2 regions of the Oceanimonas sp. MB9 genome follow, and region 2 is predicted to be linked to the other one. Evidence: predicted binding sites of a transcription regulator. Region 2 holds the regulator's gene; the other holds the start of a gene.
The links. Region 2 encodes sigma-54, which starts transcription at its own class of promoters, with help from an activator protein. Its sites were predicted from a motif close to TGGCACNGTTTTNGCTT; they were not measured.
Positions count from the first base shown of each region.

Region 1 (8,168 bases), on a different contig from region 2:
CTGGCCGCGAATATTGGCCACACCCCGAATCATGGGATGGCGTTGTGGCAGGTTGCTCAGCCTGGGACACTGCAGTACTTCCTTGACCTTGAAGACGTTGATGCCAAATCTTTGACGACCGTTGAGCCTGAACAGCAACAATTCCAGCCGGTTCTGACCCACCAGTTGCGTTCTTTGGTTTACCGAGTCAAGTATTCCCGCCATTCCCCTGCCTCCAGATTATTTTTATGGCATGAATTATGCAGAATTAACCTGCAATCAATAAGCTTAACACCGGCACCCGGCAAGCGCTATGCCAGTATTAATCGGCGAAGAGGGTAAGATGCTTAAGGTTTTTTTTTCACAACGACGGTGCACATGTTCCATCGGACTCTGGCTAACCCTGTCATGCGGGATGTTTTCCGGCAGTGCCGATGCTCAAAGCAACGTACACGACATGGCCCGTCAATATGCCGAAGACTATGTACGTGACTTCGTGGTGGCCGGACCCCATGACAGGGTGGAAGTCGAAGCTGCCGGCATCGATACTCGGCTGCAGCTGACCGAATGCCCGGGCATGCTGACCGCCGATATTCGCGGCAGCGGCGAAGTCAGGCGCAATACCCACGTCTACCTGCAGTGCCATGAGCAACCGGGCTGGAGCCTGTTTGTACCGGTGCGGGTGCGCATTCTCAAACCGGTGGTCACCGCCGCCGACCCTATCGCCCGCAATACCCTGCTGCAACCCGAACAACTGCAACTGAGCTACCAGGATGAAGTGCTGCTCAGGGGGGATGTCTTTGACGACATACAGGCGCTGATTGGCACCCGCAGCAAACGGGATCTGCGCCCCGGACGGCCCATTCTCGCCAGCCAGCTATGCGTGGTGTGCAAGGGCGACCGGGTGACCATAGTGGCCCAAAGCGGCGGGCTGTCGATTCGCACCGACGGCACCGCCGAGGAGGACGGCACCTTTAACGAGCGAATTCGAATTCGCAACACCCGTTCCGGTCGGGAAATTCAGGCCCGCATCAGTGAAGCCGGAGTAGTGACGGTCGGACTGTAAATTCTGCTAAAGTTGGCCAAAGGGCGGCCGATAACATGGCTGACAGCAGCTTATCAGGATTGAATATTATGGCCATCGACAAACTTCCCCCCGGATATCGCCCCGGACCTTCGGTTGGCAACAACCCCTATGCGGCCAAGAACGACACGGTCCAGGCCGACAACCGTCCCCAGGCCGTTCCGGGCCGGGACGAAGTTACCCTGACGCCGGAGGCCAAACAGCTCAGCCGCATGCAACAAAGCCTGGCGGCCTCTGGCGGCACCGACAACAGCGCCCGACTCGAAGCGCTGAAGAAAGCGATCAATGAAGGCAGTTACCAGGTCGACGCCGAGCGCCTGGCCGGTAACATCATCAATCTCGAACAAGACATAGAGTCACTGTATTAATGAGTCTTGATACGCTGCTGCAACAACAACAGGCACAGCTTGAGCGCCTGCTCGATATCACCGAGCAGGAGCTTGCGCTGATCGTTCAGCGCAAGGCGCTGGAGCTCCCCCCCCTGACCGAGCAAAAGCAACAGCTGCTGCTCGACATTCAGTCTACCGACGCCAGCCTGTGCGCTCACCCGGACGTAAGCGAGCTCACCACTACCCATCAGCCTCAGGTTGATGCCCTGCGCACCCTTATGGCCCGTTGCCGGGAGCGTAACCAGGTGGCGGAGCAGGTGTTGGAGCAATCCCTCGCCGGCACCCGCCAGCTGGCCAACATTCTGAGCCGGCTGCACGAACGCCAGAGCATGACCTACGATCAGAAAGGCCACACCAAGGGCATTAACAAGGGCACCGGTTTCAAGGTGTAATGGTCAGGCCGACCGTTGCCTATATGCCGATCACGGGTCATTCCTTCCCTTCGCGATACGCAACAACGCCGGGGCTGTCTGCCGTCCGGCAAACCGATGAGATGTTACTGTCCGTCCCGCCGCAGTTTTCGATAAAGCGCCAGATCCAGCTCCAGCTCGGTGACGTACATGTCACCGTCGGGGTAGCTGTTCACTACCCGTGCGCCCCGCACCACCCCCCGGCTGGCGCTGTTGACGGTGCCATCCTGCAATATGTGGCTGTCGAGCTGGCTGGAGCTTGAAATCATGACACCGCCCAGTTGCTCACTCAGCTCCCGGTAAGCGTCCATGCGCGAGGCGCGCATGGCGTGCAGCAGCTTCTGCTGGTAATCGGCGGGACGTTGCAAACTGATGGGCGCATACCCCACCGCATAGAGATGGTTTCGAGCGGGAGCGTCCGCCGAGCCCTGGCCGGCACAACCGGTCAGCCACAGTGATGCCAGCAGGGCAAGCAGCTTATTTCTCATAACGCTTCCTTATGTAATCGGGAATCACCGGCTGCGGACCACGGGTATCCAGCATGGCCGCCACCAGGTAGTCGGGAATAAACTGCTGGGCACTGGCCACCAGGCCGTGATCCGCCATGGAAATCAAGCGGGCATTGACCAGCCGTCCCCCCTGGGTTTCGCTGATGGTGCCGTGCAGCAGATACTGGGCATTGATGCGCCCGCTCAGCTGGCGGTGATCCCGGCTGGTGCTCACGTCCCCTTCGGGGGTAATGCGAATAAAGGGCAGCGCCTTGAAGTCCATGACCTTGAGGCCGTACTGATTCAGCTGAAACATCATGGTTTCCGACAGCAGGCGGCCGAACTCGTCCTGGCTGGTGTAGTCTTCCTGACTGACAAAGCCACTGACGGCAATGCCGGCCTGCCGGTTCATATGATGCGCCGACGACACCAGCCGGTAGGCCAGGGCCGACATGTGCTGTTGCAGCTGAGTCTGACCGCCCACCAGCGACGGTCCCGCCTCGGGCAGATAGGCGCTGCGGGTGCCGGCGCTCATGCGCATGGGCACGCCATCCTGGCTGTGACGGGGAGAACGGACGGGGGCCGGCGGTTCGCCCAGCGGCTGATGACTGACATAATGAGCCGCGTGATCGTGGGGAAGATAATGGTTCTGGCCGTCGAACCGAGGGCTTCCGGCACAGGCGGACAGCCCCAGGGCGGCGGCCAGAACAATAAGGGCTCTTGTCATCAACAGACTCCCGAACAAAAACAGAATGATTATCCTATCGGCCGCCGGCGCACCAACTTTACTCTTTCGCGCCGACGATATGCCGGTACCCGGCAAGAATTTTGCATAATTCCTGCCATCTTTGCACCGAAGCCATTCGGCTCATCATGTTACAGGAAGAACGCCGTGCCGATAAAATCCCTCGCTTCACTGCTATTGCTGTTTCCACTACTCGTTCGGGCCGACTGGTACCAGGCCGAAGGCTCGGCACCGCTCAGCCTGGGTGTCGATACCGCCCGCCAGCAGGCCCTGGAGCAAGCCCTGAGCGACGCCCTGCTGCAATCGGGGGCGTCCCTGAGCACGGTACAGTCGGCCACCAACGGTGCCTTTACCGGCCAGCAACTGGACATTTCCGCCCAGGGCGAACTGATGGATTACGTGATCCTCGACGAGCAGCGCCGTCAGGGCCGGCTGTGGCTGACGGTACGCGCCGACATCTGGCCCGGCGAACGCCGCCAGCAGGCTCAGTGCGCCAGCCGCTACCGTCCGGGCATGAGCATTACTCCCCTTACCCTGCTGCGGCCGGAGCAGGCCAGCACCGGCCAAATCTATGAACTGGGTGCGGCCGTTGCCGAACGGCTGGCGGCCAGGTTGTCGCCAAACGTCAATATTACGTCAACCCCGGCGCAAGGGCTGAGCACCGACACCGCCCTGCCCCGCAATGCCGGCCTGCGCCAGGGCGGCGATGTGCTGGCCAGCCGGCAGCAGGCCCGGCTGCTGCTCAGTGGCGTCATTGAAGATATCGGCATAGAAGACGGCCACTGGACCAAATGGACCTTTTCCGACATTCCCCGGGACTTCCGCCTGCGCGTCACCCTGGAGGATGCCCTCACCGGCGATACCCTGTTGCAGCGCCAGTATCAGACCCGCTCCAGTTGGGACTATGGCAAGCACGACAAGGTCAATGTACATGAACAGGGCTTTTGGAATTCGGGCTACGGCCAGGCGGTGACGCAGTTGCTGGACACCATTGGCCGGGATCTGACTCAGGCCCAGGCCTGCCTCAAGGCGGTGGGCAACATAGTGCAGCAGTCGGAGGAAGGCGTATTGATGGATCTGGGCCGACGGGAAGGCATTCAGGTGGGCGATCGCTTCACCCTCAGCCACCGCCGCCAGCTGACGCCCGGCTATTACGGCGAAACCCACTCCCAGGCCACCTTTGTGGTACAGCAAAGCCACGGCGACTACAGCCTGCTGAGGCCGGCCAATGCCGCAGCCGGCCGCATTCAGGTTGCTCCCGGCGACCGGCTGATACAGCTGTAAAAGCGGCTACTTAATCGGCAAACGCACGTACCGACGTTGCGCCCACGGGGGAAATTTGCAATATTGTGCCGGCCCTGTCCCCGTAGTTTAATGGATAAAACAAGCCCCTCCTAAGGGTTAGATGCAGGTTCGATTCCTGCCGGGGACGCCATCACTTCGATGTGTTCACCCCTTTTCTGCTACATTGGCTACTCCTTTATCACGGGAGCCATACATGTCCAGATCCGTTCTTATCACCGGTTGTTCTTCCGGCATTGGCCAGTGCGCCGCCCACTACCTGCAGCAGCAGGGATTTCATGTTATCGCCTCGGCACGCCATGAACAGGACGTGGCACAATTGAAACAGGATGGCCTGCCAGCGGTGCGGCTGGACCTGACCGATGACGCCAGCATCGAACGGGGCCTTGAACAAGCCCTGGCACTGACCGACGGCGAACTTTACGGCCTGTTCAACAACGGTGCCTACGGCCAGCCCGGCGCCCTGGAAGACCTGCCTACCGCCGCACTGCGCGAGCAGTTCAATACCAACCTGTTTGGCACCCACCACCTAACCCGGCTGGTGCTGCCCTTGATGCTCAACGCCGGTGAAGGCCGCATTATTCAGAACAGTTCGGTGCTGGGGCTGGTGGCCATGCAATATCGCGGCGCCTACAACGCCACCAAGTTTGCCCTGGAAGGCTATACCGACACCCTGCGCCTGGAGCTGGCGAGCACCGGGGTACATGTCAGCCTGCTGGAGCCCGGTCCCATCGAAACCCGTTTTCGTGCCAACGCCAAAACCGCCTTTTTGCGACATATCGACATGGCCCACAGCCGCCATCGCCAAGGCTATGAGCAAACCCTGGCCCGCTTGGAAAAACCCGGCCCAAGCTCACGCTACAGCCTGGGGCCGGAAGCCTGCCTGCCGCCGCTGTTGCACGCCCTGACCAGCGCCAACCCGAACATTCGCTATCCGGTCACCCGCCCCACCAAAATGCTGGGCTGGCTGCGCCGGTTGCTGAGCGACCGCGCCCTGGATCGCATGATGCTGAAGGCGGGTGGCTGATGCCAGGCCGCACGCCAAGCCCCATACTCACATCGGCACAAACCTGAGCGAGGGCATCATGAAATTCTTTATACCGCTGCTGCTATGTCTGTGGTGCGGCCAGCTCCTTGCCGCCCCCGCCCTGTGGCAGGCCACTCGGGGGGAGCAGCAGCTCTGGCTGTTTGGCTCGATACACATTGCCGATGAACGCCTCGCCACCTTGCCACCGTCACTGCTGCAAGCCCTTGAAGATAGCGAGCTGTTACTGTTGGAGGTGGATCCGCTCAAGGTCGACACCGCAGATATTGCCCACCTGCTGCAACCCGGCAGCGACTGGCCGGCCCGGCTGGGGCAGGACCTGACAAGCCGTCTGGAACAGGCCGTAACCCAACATGGCCAGCCGCATCTGCGCCGGCTACCTCCCTGGTTTGCGGCGCTGCAACTGACTCAGTTGCGGGCAGCCGAACTCGGCTTTCACAGTCGTCAGGGGGTCGATATGCGGCTGCGGCTGCGGGCCCGCCAGCAGGGCCTGCCGGTGGCCGGGCTGGAGTCGCCGGCATTGGCGATGGGCCTGTTGGCGTCACTGCAGGATCGAGGCCTTGAGCAGGACTTTGTTGCACACAGCCTGAACGAGCTGGAACAGATGCAAGGCCACCTCGACCGGCTGCTGGAAACCTGGCTGAGCGGCGACGAACAGGCCCTGCTGGCCTTGCTGCAGGAACAGCAAAGCCCGGCGTTAACCGCCTTTATCGAGGACGAACTGCTGATCCGGCGCAATCACTTGTGGCTGGAGCGCCTGGGGCAACTGGCGCCATCTCGGGCGCTGATGGTGGTGGGTGCCCTGCATCTTTATGGTGAGCGGGGTCTCATTTCAATGCTTCGCCAGGCCGGCTATACCCTGACCAGGGTCGAGGAGTAACCACTTTATTGATCAGGATCAGCATGCCCGCATGAGGTCTCGCTAGGATGCACACAAAGGCAACGCGAAAGGAGACACTCCATGGCATTCTGGCTCGATTTAATGTTTGGCAGCGATGTGGGCTTGATGTCCATGATCGTCGTTATCGCCACCGCCCTGCTGATCAGCTTTTACGCCGGCTACTTCATTTACAAGGTGATGAAGTCCGATCCCGACCAGGCCGGTCGCTAAAAAGGCGTTAACCAACGACGGAGCCCAACCTCCTCCTCCCCCGGGCTCCGTCGTTCCCCCTTTCAATTCATTGGCTTATACTGCGGCTAATCCCGAATCAAAGGAGCCGTGCCATGAGCCATTCCGACTGGTCGTCCTTTCTGGGTGAGCTGGACGGGCTTACCCCCATCAAGCAGGACACCCTGCCCGCCGGTCACCGCAACGGGCGGGACTCTGCCAGCCTGGCCGAGCGTCGCCGGGCCGCCGAAACCGAAGCCGAGGCGGCCGAAGCCGGTCTTTCCCTCGATCAGGTGGTGCTGCTGCGCCCCGATGACATCGTCAGCTACAAGAAGCCCGGCGTACAGGACGGCGTATTCAAAAAGCTGCGCCTGGGCAAATACCCCTGCGAAGCCCGACTTGATCTGCATCATCACAGCGTGGAGCGGGCCCGGGATGCCCTGCTGAACTTTATTCAGGGCTGCCTGCGCCGGGACATTCGCGCCGTGCAGGTGGTGCATGGCAAGGGCGAACGCAGCCAGCCGCCGGCTCTGCTCAAGAGCTATGTGTCCGGCTGGCTGCCGCAACTGCCGGAAGTGCTGGCCTGCCACAGTGCCCAGCGCCAGCACGGCGGCAGTGGCTGCCTTTATGTGCTGCTGCGCAAGGGCGAGCAGGCCAAACAACATACCCGCGAGCGGCTGCAAAGCCGTCAGGGCTGATCTCTTTTTCAAGGAATTTCCCATGTCATATTCCGCACTGGAGCAACACTTTGAACAGCTGCATCACCTGCAGCACCTGGGCGCCATCTGTGGCTGGGATCAGGCCACCATGATGCCCGCCGGCGGCAACGAGGCCAGGGCCGAGGCCCTTGGCACCCTGGCGGTATTGTGTCACCAGCAACTGCAGGATCCGCGCCTGGGCGACTGGTTTACCGCCGCCGAACACGACGCGTTGAATGCCGAACAACAACAAAGCCTGGCCGAGATGCGCCGGGCCTGGCGCGACGCCACCCTGCTGCCCGCCGATCTGGTACGCGCCCGCTCCCTTGCCGGCTCCCGCTGCGAGCACGCCTGGCGCAGCCTGCGTCCGGCCAACGACTGGGCCGGCTTTCTGCCGCTGTTTGAAGAGGTGGTGTCGCTGTCTCGGGAAGCCGCCAGTGCCCGGGCCGACGCCCTGGGGCTGTCCCGTTACGACAGCCTGCTGGAGCAGTACGAACCGGGCATGCGCAGCCAGACCCTGGACGGGCTTTTTGGTGAGCTGGGCGGCTGGCTACCGGGGCTCATTGCCGAGGTGCAGGAAAAGCAGCGCTTCGAGACCGTGCTGCCACTGCAGGGTCCCTTTGCCACCGACAAACAAAAGGCCCTGGGGCTGGAGGTCATGGGATGGCTCGGCTTTGACTTCCACCACGGTCGGCTGGACGTCAGTGCCCACCCCTTTTGCGGGGGTGTCAGCGAGGATGTGCGCCTGACCACCCGTTACGACGAAGCCGATGTGGCCCAGGCGCTGATGGGGATCGTTCACGAAACCGGCCACGCCCGTTACGAGCAGGGCCTGCCCGCCCCTTGGCGCCGGCTGCCGGTGGGCCAGGCCAGATCCATGGGTGTGCATGAATCCCAGAGCCTGTTCTTTGAAATGCAGC
Region 1 covers NZ_VFBE01000005.1:507,888-516,055, reverse strand. Annotated here, with positions in the region: gene OJHNALOF_RS05655 (chemotaxis protein CheV) at 1-204, opposite strand, end outside; gene flgA (flagellar basal body P-ring formation chaperone FlgA) at 437-1,045, shown strand; gene flgM (flagellar biosynthesis anti-sigma factor FlgM) at 1,114-1,431, shown strand; gene flgN (flagellar export chaperone FlgN) at 1,431-1,844, shown strand; gene OJHNALOF_RS05635 (LPP20 family lipoprotein) at 1,949-2,350, opposite strand; gene OJHNALOF_RS05630 (FlgO family outer membrane protein) at 2,340-3,077, opposite strand; gene OJHNALOF_RS05625 (flagellar assembly protein T N-terminal domain-containing protein) at 3,243-4,379, shown strand; tRNA gene OJHNALOF_RS05620 (tRNA-Arg) at 4,456-4,530, shown strand; gene OJHNALOF_RS05615 (SDR family oxidoreductase) at 4,594-5,424, shown strand; gene OJHNALOF_RS05610 (TraB/GumN family protein) at 5,483-6,322, shown strand; gene OJHNALOF_RS05605 (DUF3149 domain-containing protein) at 6,404-6,553, shown strand; gene smrA (DNA endonuclease SmrA) at 6,667-7,248, shown strand; gene OJHNALOF_RS05595 (carboxypeptidase M32) at 7,271-8,168, shown strand, end outside.
Region 1: OJHNALOF_RS05625 (flagellar assembly protein T N-terminal domain-containing protein) is a predicted target of sigma-54. The motif match lies at 3,168-3,184, and genes of this name have one in related genera.

Region 2 (8,168 bases):
AGGCCAGGGACAGCGACTTTCGCCAGCCGGTGACCATAGACGCGGGCCGTCAACTGGTAGAGCTGGCCGATGACAAGGTCACCTTTATCGACAAGGTAGTGGTCAAGCAGGGCAGCATAGACGTGCGCGCCGACCAGCTGGTGGTGATCCGCAATGAACAGGGCCTGCAGTCGATGACCGCCAAGGGCAGTCCGGCCACCTACGAGCAGATCCTCAACAACGGCAAGCCGGTGCATGCCGAGGCGCGGGAAATTCACTACGACATGCGCGCCCGCACCATCACCCTGATTCGGGACGCCAAGCTCAAGCAGGATGACAACATCGTCACCGGCTACCGTATTCGCTACTTTATCGACAAGGAGCAGATGGAGGCCGAAAGCCAGGGCGGCAAGGACAGGGTCACCACCATCTTCCTGCCCGAGCAGGTGCAGAATTTCGACGAGCAGGACAAGAACTGAGCATGGCGATACTGAAAGCGCGCGGCCTGCAGAAAAGCTACAAGGGCCGCAAAGTGGTGGCCGACGTCAGCCTGACCGTGAACACCGGTCAGATCGTGGGTCTGCTCGGCCCCAACGGTGCCGGCAAGACCACCTCCTTTTACATGATTGTAGGCCTGGTCCAGCGGGACGCCGGCAGCATCACCATCGACGGCCAGGATATCAGTCACGAGCCCATGCACGTGCGCGCCCGCTCCGGCATTGGCTACCTGCCCCAGGAGGCCTCGATTTTTCGCCGCCTGAGCGTTGCCGACAACCTGATGGCGGTGCTGCAGACCCGCAAGGATCTGAATGCCGACGGCCGCAGCGAGAAAATGGAACAGCTGCTGGAAGAATTCAACATTACCCATATTCGCGACAGCCTGGGAATGAGTCTGTCCGGCGGCGAACGGCGGCGGGTTGAGATCGCCCGGGCGCTGGCGGCGGATCCGCGCTTTATTCTGCTCGACGAACCCTTTGCCGGCGTGGATCCCATTTCGGTGATAGACATCAAGAAAATCATTCTGCACCTCAGGGACAGAGGACTGGGCGTACTGATCACCGATCACAATGTACGCGAGACCCTGGACGTGTGCGAAAAGGCCTATATTGTCAGTCATGGGCACCGCATCGCCGCCGGCACACCGACGGAAATCCTCGCCAACGAGCAGGTCAAAAAGGTTTATCTCGGCGAACAATTCAGCCTCTGAAGGCACCGCAACCCGCGGTTGATATGGAAGGACGTTTGCATACATGAAGCCGACTCTTCAGTTACGTCTGGGCCAGCAGCTGACCATGACGCCCCAGCTGCAGCAGGCCATTCGCCTGTTGCAGCTGTCCAGCATGGAGCTGCAGCAGGAAATTCAGCAGGCGCTGGACAGCAACCCCCTGCTGGAGCAGGAGGAAGCCGACAGCGTCAAGGTGGCCGACAACCGCAACGAAGAGCAGATGGCCGCCGACACCGCCATGGAGCGCAACCAGCTGTCCGAAGACTTGCCCATGGACACCAGCTGGGAGGAGGTTTACACCGCCTCTCCGGTCAGCGGCGGCGCCGGCCTGCCGGAAGGGCTGGAAGACAGCGTTTACCAGGGTGAAACCACCGAGAGCCTGCAGGACTACCTGATCTGGCAGATGAATCTGACCCCTTTCAGTGACACCGATCAGGCCATCGCCATGGCCATAATCGATGCCGTCGACGACGCCGGCTACCTCACCGCCGGTATCGACGATCTGCTGGAAGCGGTATCGGCCCAGGAGCTCGGTATCGAAGCCGACGAAGTGGAAGCAGTGCTCAAGCGTATTCAGCACTTCGATCCCATCGGCGTGGCCGCCCGCAGCGTGCAGGAATGCCTGTGCATTCAGCTAGAGCAGTATCCGCCCGACACACCCTGGCTGAGTGAAGCCCGCGCCTTGCTGGCCCAGCACATGGACCTGCTCGGCAACCGTGACTACCGCAGCCTGCAGCGCAAGACCAAGCTCAAGGAAGACGAGCTCAGGGAAGTGCTGGCGCTGATTCAGCAACTGGAGCCCCGCCCCGGCAGCAGCATTATTCAGGGTAACTCCGAATACGTCATTCCCGATGTGGTGGTCACCAAGCGCAGCGGGGTCTGGGTGGTGGAACTCAACCCCGAGGCCATGCCCAAGATACGGCTCAACCAGACCTACGCGGCCCTGGCCAGCAAGCCCCGCAACAGCGAGGACGGCCAGTTTATTCGCAATCACCTGCAGGACGCCAAGTGGTTTCTCAAGAGCCTTGAAAGCCGAAATGAGACCCTGCTCAAGGTTGCCAATTGTATTGTTGAACAACAACAGGCATTCTTTGAATATGGAGAAGAGGCCATGAAGCCCATGGTGCTGAACCATGTGGCGGAAGCGGTGGAGATGCACGAATCCACCATCTCCCGGGTGACCACACAGAAGTTCATGCACAGCCCCCGTGGCGTGTTTGAACTCAAGTATTTCTTCTCCAGTCATGTGGGCACCGACGACGGGGGTGAGTGTTCGTCCACGGCAATTCGCGCCCTGATCAAGAAGCTGGTCGGGGCCGAAAACCCGGCCAAGCCGCTGAGCGACAGCAAAATTGCCCAGCTGCTGGCCGACCAGGGGATCAAGGTGGCCAGGCGAACCATCGCCAAGTACAGGGAATCACTGGCCATTCCCCCTTCCAATCAGCGCAAACGCCTGGTTTAAAGGCAACGACAGAAGGAAGACGTTATGCAAATAAATCTGACCGGACACCATGTCGAGATCACCGATGCCCTGCGTGATTATGTGAACAGCAAGTTTACCCGGCTGGAACGCCATTTCGATCACATCACCAATGCGCACGTCATCCTTAATGTGGAAAAAATGCAGCAAATCGCCGAAGCCAAGCTGAACGTCACCGGCGGCGAGCTGTTTGCCAACTCCCAGCATGAAAACATGTATGCGGCCATCGACAGCCTCATCGACAAGCTGGATCGTCAAATCATCAAACACAAAGAAAAACTCAAGCAAAAATAACCATGGAAGTCGCCGACATACTCAGCAGGGGCTGCACCCGCAGTGCAGTCCCCTGCACGAGCAAAAAACGTGCTCTGGAAATTATCAGCGAGCTGGCTGCCGAACATCTCAATATCGGCAGCCAGCCGCTTTTTGACTGTCTGCTGGCCCGAGAGAAAATGGGCAGTACCGGCATCGGCAATGGCATCGCCATTCCTCACGGCCGGATCAGTGATGACAACAAGGCGACTGCCGTACTGCTTACCTTTGCCGAGCCGGTGGAATTCGACGCCATCGACAACCAGCCGGTGGGCCTGGTGTTTGCCCTGCTGGTACCGGAGCAGGAATGCAAGCAACACCTCAAGACCCTGTCGCTGATCGCCGAGAAACTGAGTAACAAGCAGGTGTGCCGGCAATTACGTCAGGCCGGCAGCGATGAGGAACTCTATCAAATCATGATTTCAGCCTGAGGATAGCAAGATGCAGCTGGTGATCGTCAGTGGCCGTTCCGGTTCGGGCAAAACCGTGGCCTTACGGGTACTTGAAGATCTCGGCCATTACTGCGTCGACAACCTGCCGGTGGCGCTGCTGCCTGAGCTGGTGCGGCTGCGCCGGGACAAACCCGGAGCGGTGGCGGTAAGCATAGACGTACGCAACCTGCCCGACAGTGCCGAGCAGCTGGAAGCCTTTCTGGCCGAGGTGCGAGCCATGGATGACGTTCAGCCTTCCAGCATCTTTATCGACGCCGACAATTCAGTGCTGATCCGCCGTTTTGGGGACACTCGCCGGCTGCATCCGCTGTCCCGCCACAGCCTGACCCTGGACGAGGCCATTCGCGAAGAAACTCATCTGCTGGCGCCACTGTCGTCGGACGCGGACCTGCGCATCGATACCTCGTCCTTAAGCATTCACGATCTCAGCGAAATCATTCGCGAACGCATCCTCGGCAAGAAAGAAAAGGAATTGAACTGGGTGTTCGAGTCCTTTGGCTACAAATACGGCGTTTCCAAGGACGCCGACTTCGTGTTTGACGCCCGTTTTCTGCCCAACCCCCACTGGATTGCCGAACTGCGCCCCTTTACCGGCCAGGATCAGCCGGTGGCCGATTACCTGAGCAGCCAGCCCGAGGTGATGAAATACCTGTGGCAGCTGGAAAACCTGCTGATCACCTGGATGCCTCACCTGGAACGCAATAACCGCAGCTATGTCACCGTGGCCATCGGCTGCACCGGCGGTCAGCACCGTTCGGTCTTCATCGCCGAACAGCTGGCCCGGGTCTTTGGCCAGATGGGCAAAAGCGTGCAGCTACGTCACCGTACTCTGGAAAAGCGCAATGCCGAAAATTGAACGCGACCTGCAAATCGTCAACAAGCTAGGGCTGCACGCCCGGGCCGCCATTCAGCTGGTGCAGCTGACCCAGCAATTCGACGCCGAAGTCACCGTGTGCAACCAGCAGAAAGAGGCCCCCGCCAACAGCGTCATGGGCCTGCTGATGCTGGAAACGGCCCAGGGACACGCCATTCGCGTGGTGGCCGAGGGCCCGGAAGCGGAAGCCGCCATGAATGCCGTGGCCCGGCTGGTGGCGGATCGTTTTAACGAGTCGGAATAACCCGACGGATCCGCCCCCATGACCGAGCCCACCGATCAAACCGGCACCACGGACCACCTCGAGGCGGTCACCCAGGCCCTCAACAGCGGCATGTTTGTGCACGTGCGCCGCATGCTGCAGCAGATGCGCCCGGGGGACGTGGCCTGGTTGCTGGAATCTTCACCCGCTCCCAGCCGAAAGGTGCTCTGGCAGCTGATCGATCCGGACGATTACGGCGAGATCCTGGAAGAGCTGTCGGAAGAGGTGCGCGACGGCATCATTCGGCTGATGGAGCCGGAAAAGCTGGCCATCGCCCTGGAGGATATGGAGTCGGACGATCTGGCCTATGTACTGCGGGATCTGCCCGAGCAGCTGTTCAACCAGGTGCTCACCGAAATGGACGAGCAGGATCGCCAGCGTGCCGAGCTGGCGCTGTCCTATCCGGAAGACACCGCCGGCTCGCTGATGAACACCGAATTCATCAGCCTGCGCCCCGATGTCACCATAGACGTGGTGCTGCGCTACCTGCGCCTGCACAGCGAGCTGCCGGAAGGCACCGACACCCTCTATGTGGTGGATCCGCACAACCGTCTGCTGGGAGACATTTCCCTCGCCAGCCTGGTGGTACAGTCTCCCACCACCACGGTGGCCGAGGCCATGGACACCTCGGTGGAAGCCATTCCCCTGACCATGACCGACACCGAGGTGGCCAACCTGTTTGAGCGCCATGACTGGCTGTCGGCGCCGGTGGTGGATGAAAACAACCTGCTGCTCGGGCGCATCACCATCGACGACGTGGTCGACATCATTCGAGAAGAAGGCGAGCACTCCATGATGGGTATGGCCAAGATGGACGACGACGAGGACACCTTTGCCCCCGTGCTCACCAGCGCGCGCCGCCGCTCCTTCTGGCTGACCATCAACCTCGGCTCGGCGCTGGTGGCCGCCAGCGTATCCAACATGTTTGAGGAAACCCTGTCCCAGCTGGCCACCCTGGCCATTCTGATGACCATAGTGCCGTCCATGGGCGGCATTGCCGGCAACCAGACCCTGGCGCTGGTGATTCGAGGCATGGCGGTGGGCCATATCGGCGACAGCAACGCCCGCTGGCTACTGACCAAGGAGGCGTTGGTGGGTCTGCTTAACGGCATGCTGTGGGCGGTGGCGATATCCGTGGTAGTGGCGCTATGGAAAGGCAGCTGGGAGATCGGCCTGGTGATCGCCGCCGCCATGTTTATCAACCTGTCGGTGGCGGGCCTGGCCGGCGCCAGCATTCCGCTTATCATGAAACGCTTCAATATCGATCCGGCCCTGGCCGGCTCCATGGCCCTGACCACCATCACCGACACCGTCGGCCTGTTGTCCTTCCTGGGGCTGGCCACGCTGATCCTGCTGCACTAGAGCTGGAAGCCGAAAGCCAGACCCAAAAACACCAAGGGCCGCATACGCGGCCCTTCTTACAGCTTCGAGCTTTCAGCTCTGGGTTATTGCCCTGCGATTTTCATATTGTCGATCAGCACAGAGCCGGTGTGCAGGCTGGAGCGGGTTTCCACGTCGGTACCGATGGCCTGAATACCGGCAAACATGGTCTTCAGATTGCCGGCGATGGTGATTTCCTCCACCGGATAGGCGATTTCGCCGTTCTCCACCCAGAAGCCGGCGGCGCCGCGGGAATAGTCACCGGTGACGATGTTTACCCCCTGTCCCATCATCTCGGTCACCAGCAGCCCGGTGCCCATTTGCTTCAGCAGCTCATCATGGCTCTGGCCGCTGTTTGACACCGTCCAGTTGTGAATGCCGCCGGCATGGCCGGTCACCGGCAGGCCCAGCTTGCGCGCCGAGTAGCTGGTGAGCAGATAGGTCTGCAGTACGCCGTTTTCGATGATGTTGCGCTCGCAGGTGCGTACCCCTTCATTGTCAAAGGGGGCGCTGGCCAGGCCCTTGTTGAGGTGGGGCTGCTCATGAATGGTGAGCCAATCGGGAAACAGTTGCTCGCCGCAAGCATCGAGCAGAAAGGAAGATTTGCGATACAGGTTGCCACCGCTAATGCCCATCACCAGGTGGCCGAACAGGCCCGCCGCCACATCCGGATGAAACAATACCGGCGCCTGGGTGGTGCCGATCTTGCGGCCACCAAGGCGCCCAAGCGTGCGGCTGACCGCCTCGTCGGCGACCCGCTCCGGGTCCCACAGATCGTCAAAGCTGCGGGCCGAGGTGTAGCCGTATTCCCGCTGCATGTCGCCGTCCTGCTCGCCGATGAGCACACAGCTCATGCCATAGCGGGAGCCGGCAAAGCCTTTGACAAAACCGTGGCTGTTGCCGTAAACGCGAATACCGACATTGGCGGAGAAACTGGCGCCGTCGGACTGCTTGATGCGTTTGTCACGGCCCAGCGCCGCGCGCTCACAACGCAGCGCCAGCTCGATGCCGTCGGCGGGCTCCATGGCACGGGGAAAGCACAGCTCAAGGGTGGGCGCATTCCAGGCCAGCTGGTCGGCATCGGCCAGGCCGGCATGAGGATCGGCGGTGGTATAGCGGGAAATATCCAGCGCCGCCGCCACGGTGCGGGCAATGGCGTCGGGGCGCAGATCCGAGGTGGATGCCGAGCCCTTGCGGCCGTCTCTGTACACGGCGATGCCGAGGGCACCGTCCTTGTTGAACTCGATGTTCTCCAGTTCGGCATTGCGGGTGTTCACCGACAGCCCGGTCTGCTTGCTGATGGACACCTCCGCCGCCTCGGCACCCAGGCGCTTGGCGCTTTCCAGCGCCTGCTCTACCGCCAGCTCAAGCTGGCGCTGTTCGATTTGAATCTCTTCGGGAGTCATAGTGAATTCGCTGGTTCCGTTTGCCGTTAGCATAACAGACCCCTGCGCCCCTTGGGAGAAGCTGGTAATATATTCACCATCACCGATTTGCAAGAGACATACCATGCGCCATCACGACGACCACTCAGACCACGACGACGATATCGAGTGGGTCAGTAAAAGCGAAATGAAGCGGGAAAGCCACGCCCTGCAGCAACTGGGCCTGGACCTGGTCAGGCTCAAGGCCAGCGATCTGGCCAAGGTGCCCCTGGACGAAGAGCTGAAGGATGCCATCGAGCTGGCGCACAAGCTTTCCAACAAGCGCGAGGCCCTGCGTCGTCACCTGCAGTTTATCGGCAAGCTGATGCGCAGCCGGGACGTCACCGCCATTCGCGAGGCGCTCAACGCCTTTGATCAGAAGAACGCCGTGGTTAACGCCCATTTTCACAAGCTGGAGCAATGGCGGGACCGCCTGATCCGCGAGGGCGACAAGGGCGTGGATGCCCTGATGGCCGAATACCGCGGACTGGACCGACAGAAGCTGCGCCAGCTGGCCCGCACCGGTCGCAAGGAGCAGGCCGCCGGCCTGCCGCCCAAGGCCTACCGGGAGCTGTTTCAGTATCTGAAGCAACACCTGGATCAGTAATACGACCCACCATAAAAAACGCCGGCATCATGCCGGCGTTGTAGTTTTCAGGAACAGGCTGCTTACTGGGTGCCGCCGACCGTCATACGATCCAGCTTGAGGGTGGGCTGGCCCACGCCCACGGGCACGCTCTGGCCGTCCTTGCCGCACACGCCGACACCAGCGTCCAGGCT
Region 2 covers NZ_VFBE01000008.1:41,573-49,740, reverse strand. Annotated here, with positions in the region: gene lptA (lipopolysaccharide transport periplasmic protein LptA) at 1-458, shown strand, start outside; gene lptB (LPS export ABC transporter ATP-binding protein) at 461-1,186, shown strand; gene OJHNALOF_RS11035 (RNA polymerase factor sigma-54) at 1,230-2,666, shown strand; gene hpf (ribosome hibernation promoting factor) at 2,691-2,978, shown strand; gene ptsN (PTS IIA-like nitrogen regulatory protein PtsN) at 2,981-3,427, shown strand; gene rapZ (RNase adapter RapZ) at 3,438-4,304, shown strand; gene OJHNALOF_RS11015 (HPr family phosphocarrier protein) at 4,291-4,566, shown strand; gene mgtE (magnesium transporter) at 4,585-5,946, shown strand; gene pmbA (metalloprotease PmbA) at 6,030-7,370, opposite strand; gene yjgA (ribosome biogenesis factor YjgA) at 7,474-7,995, shown strand; gene tldD (metalloprotease TldD) at 8,058-8,168, opposite strand, start outside.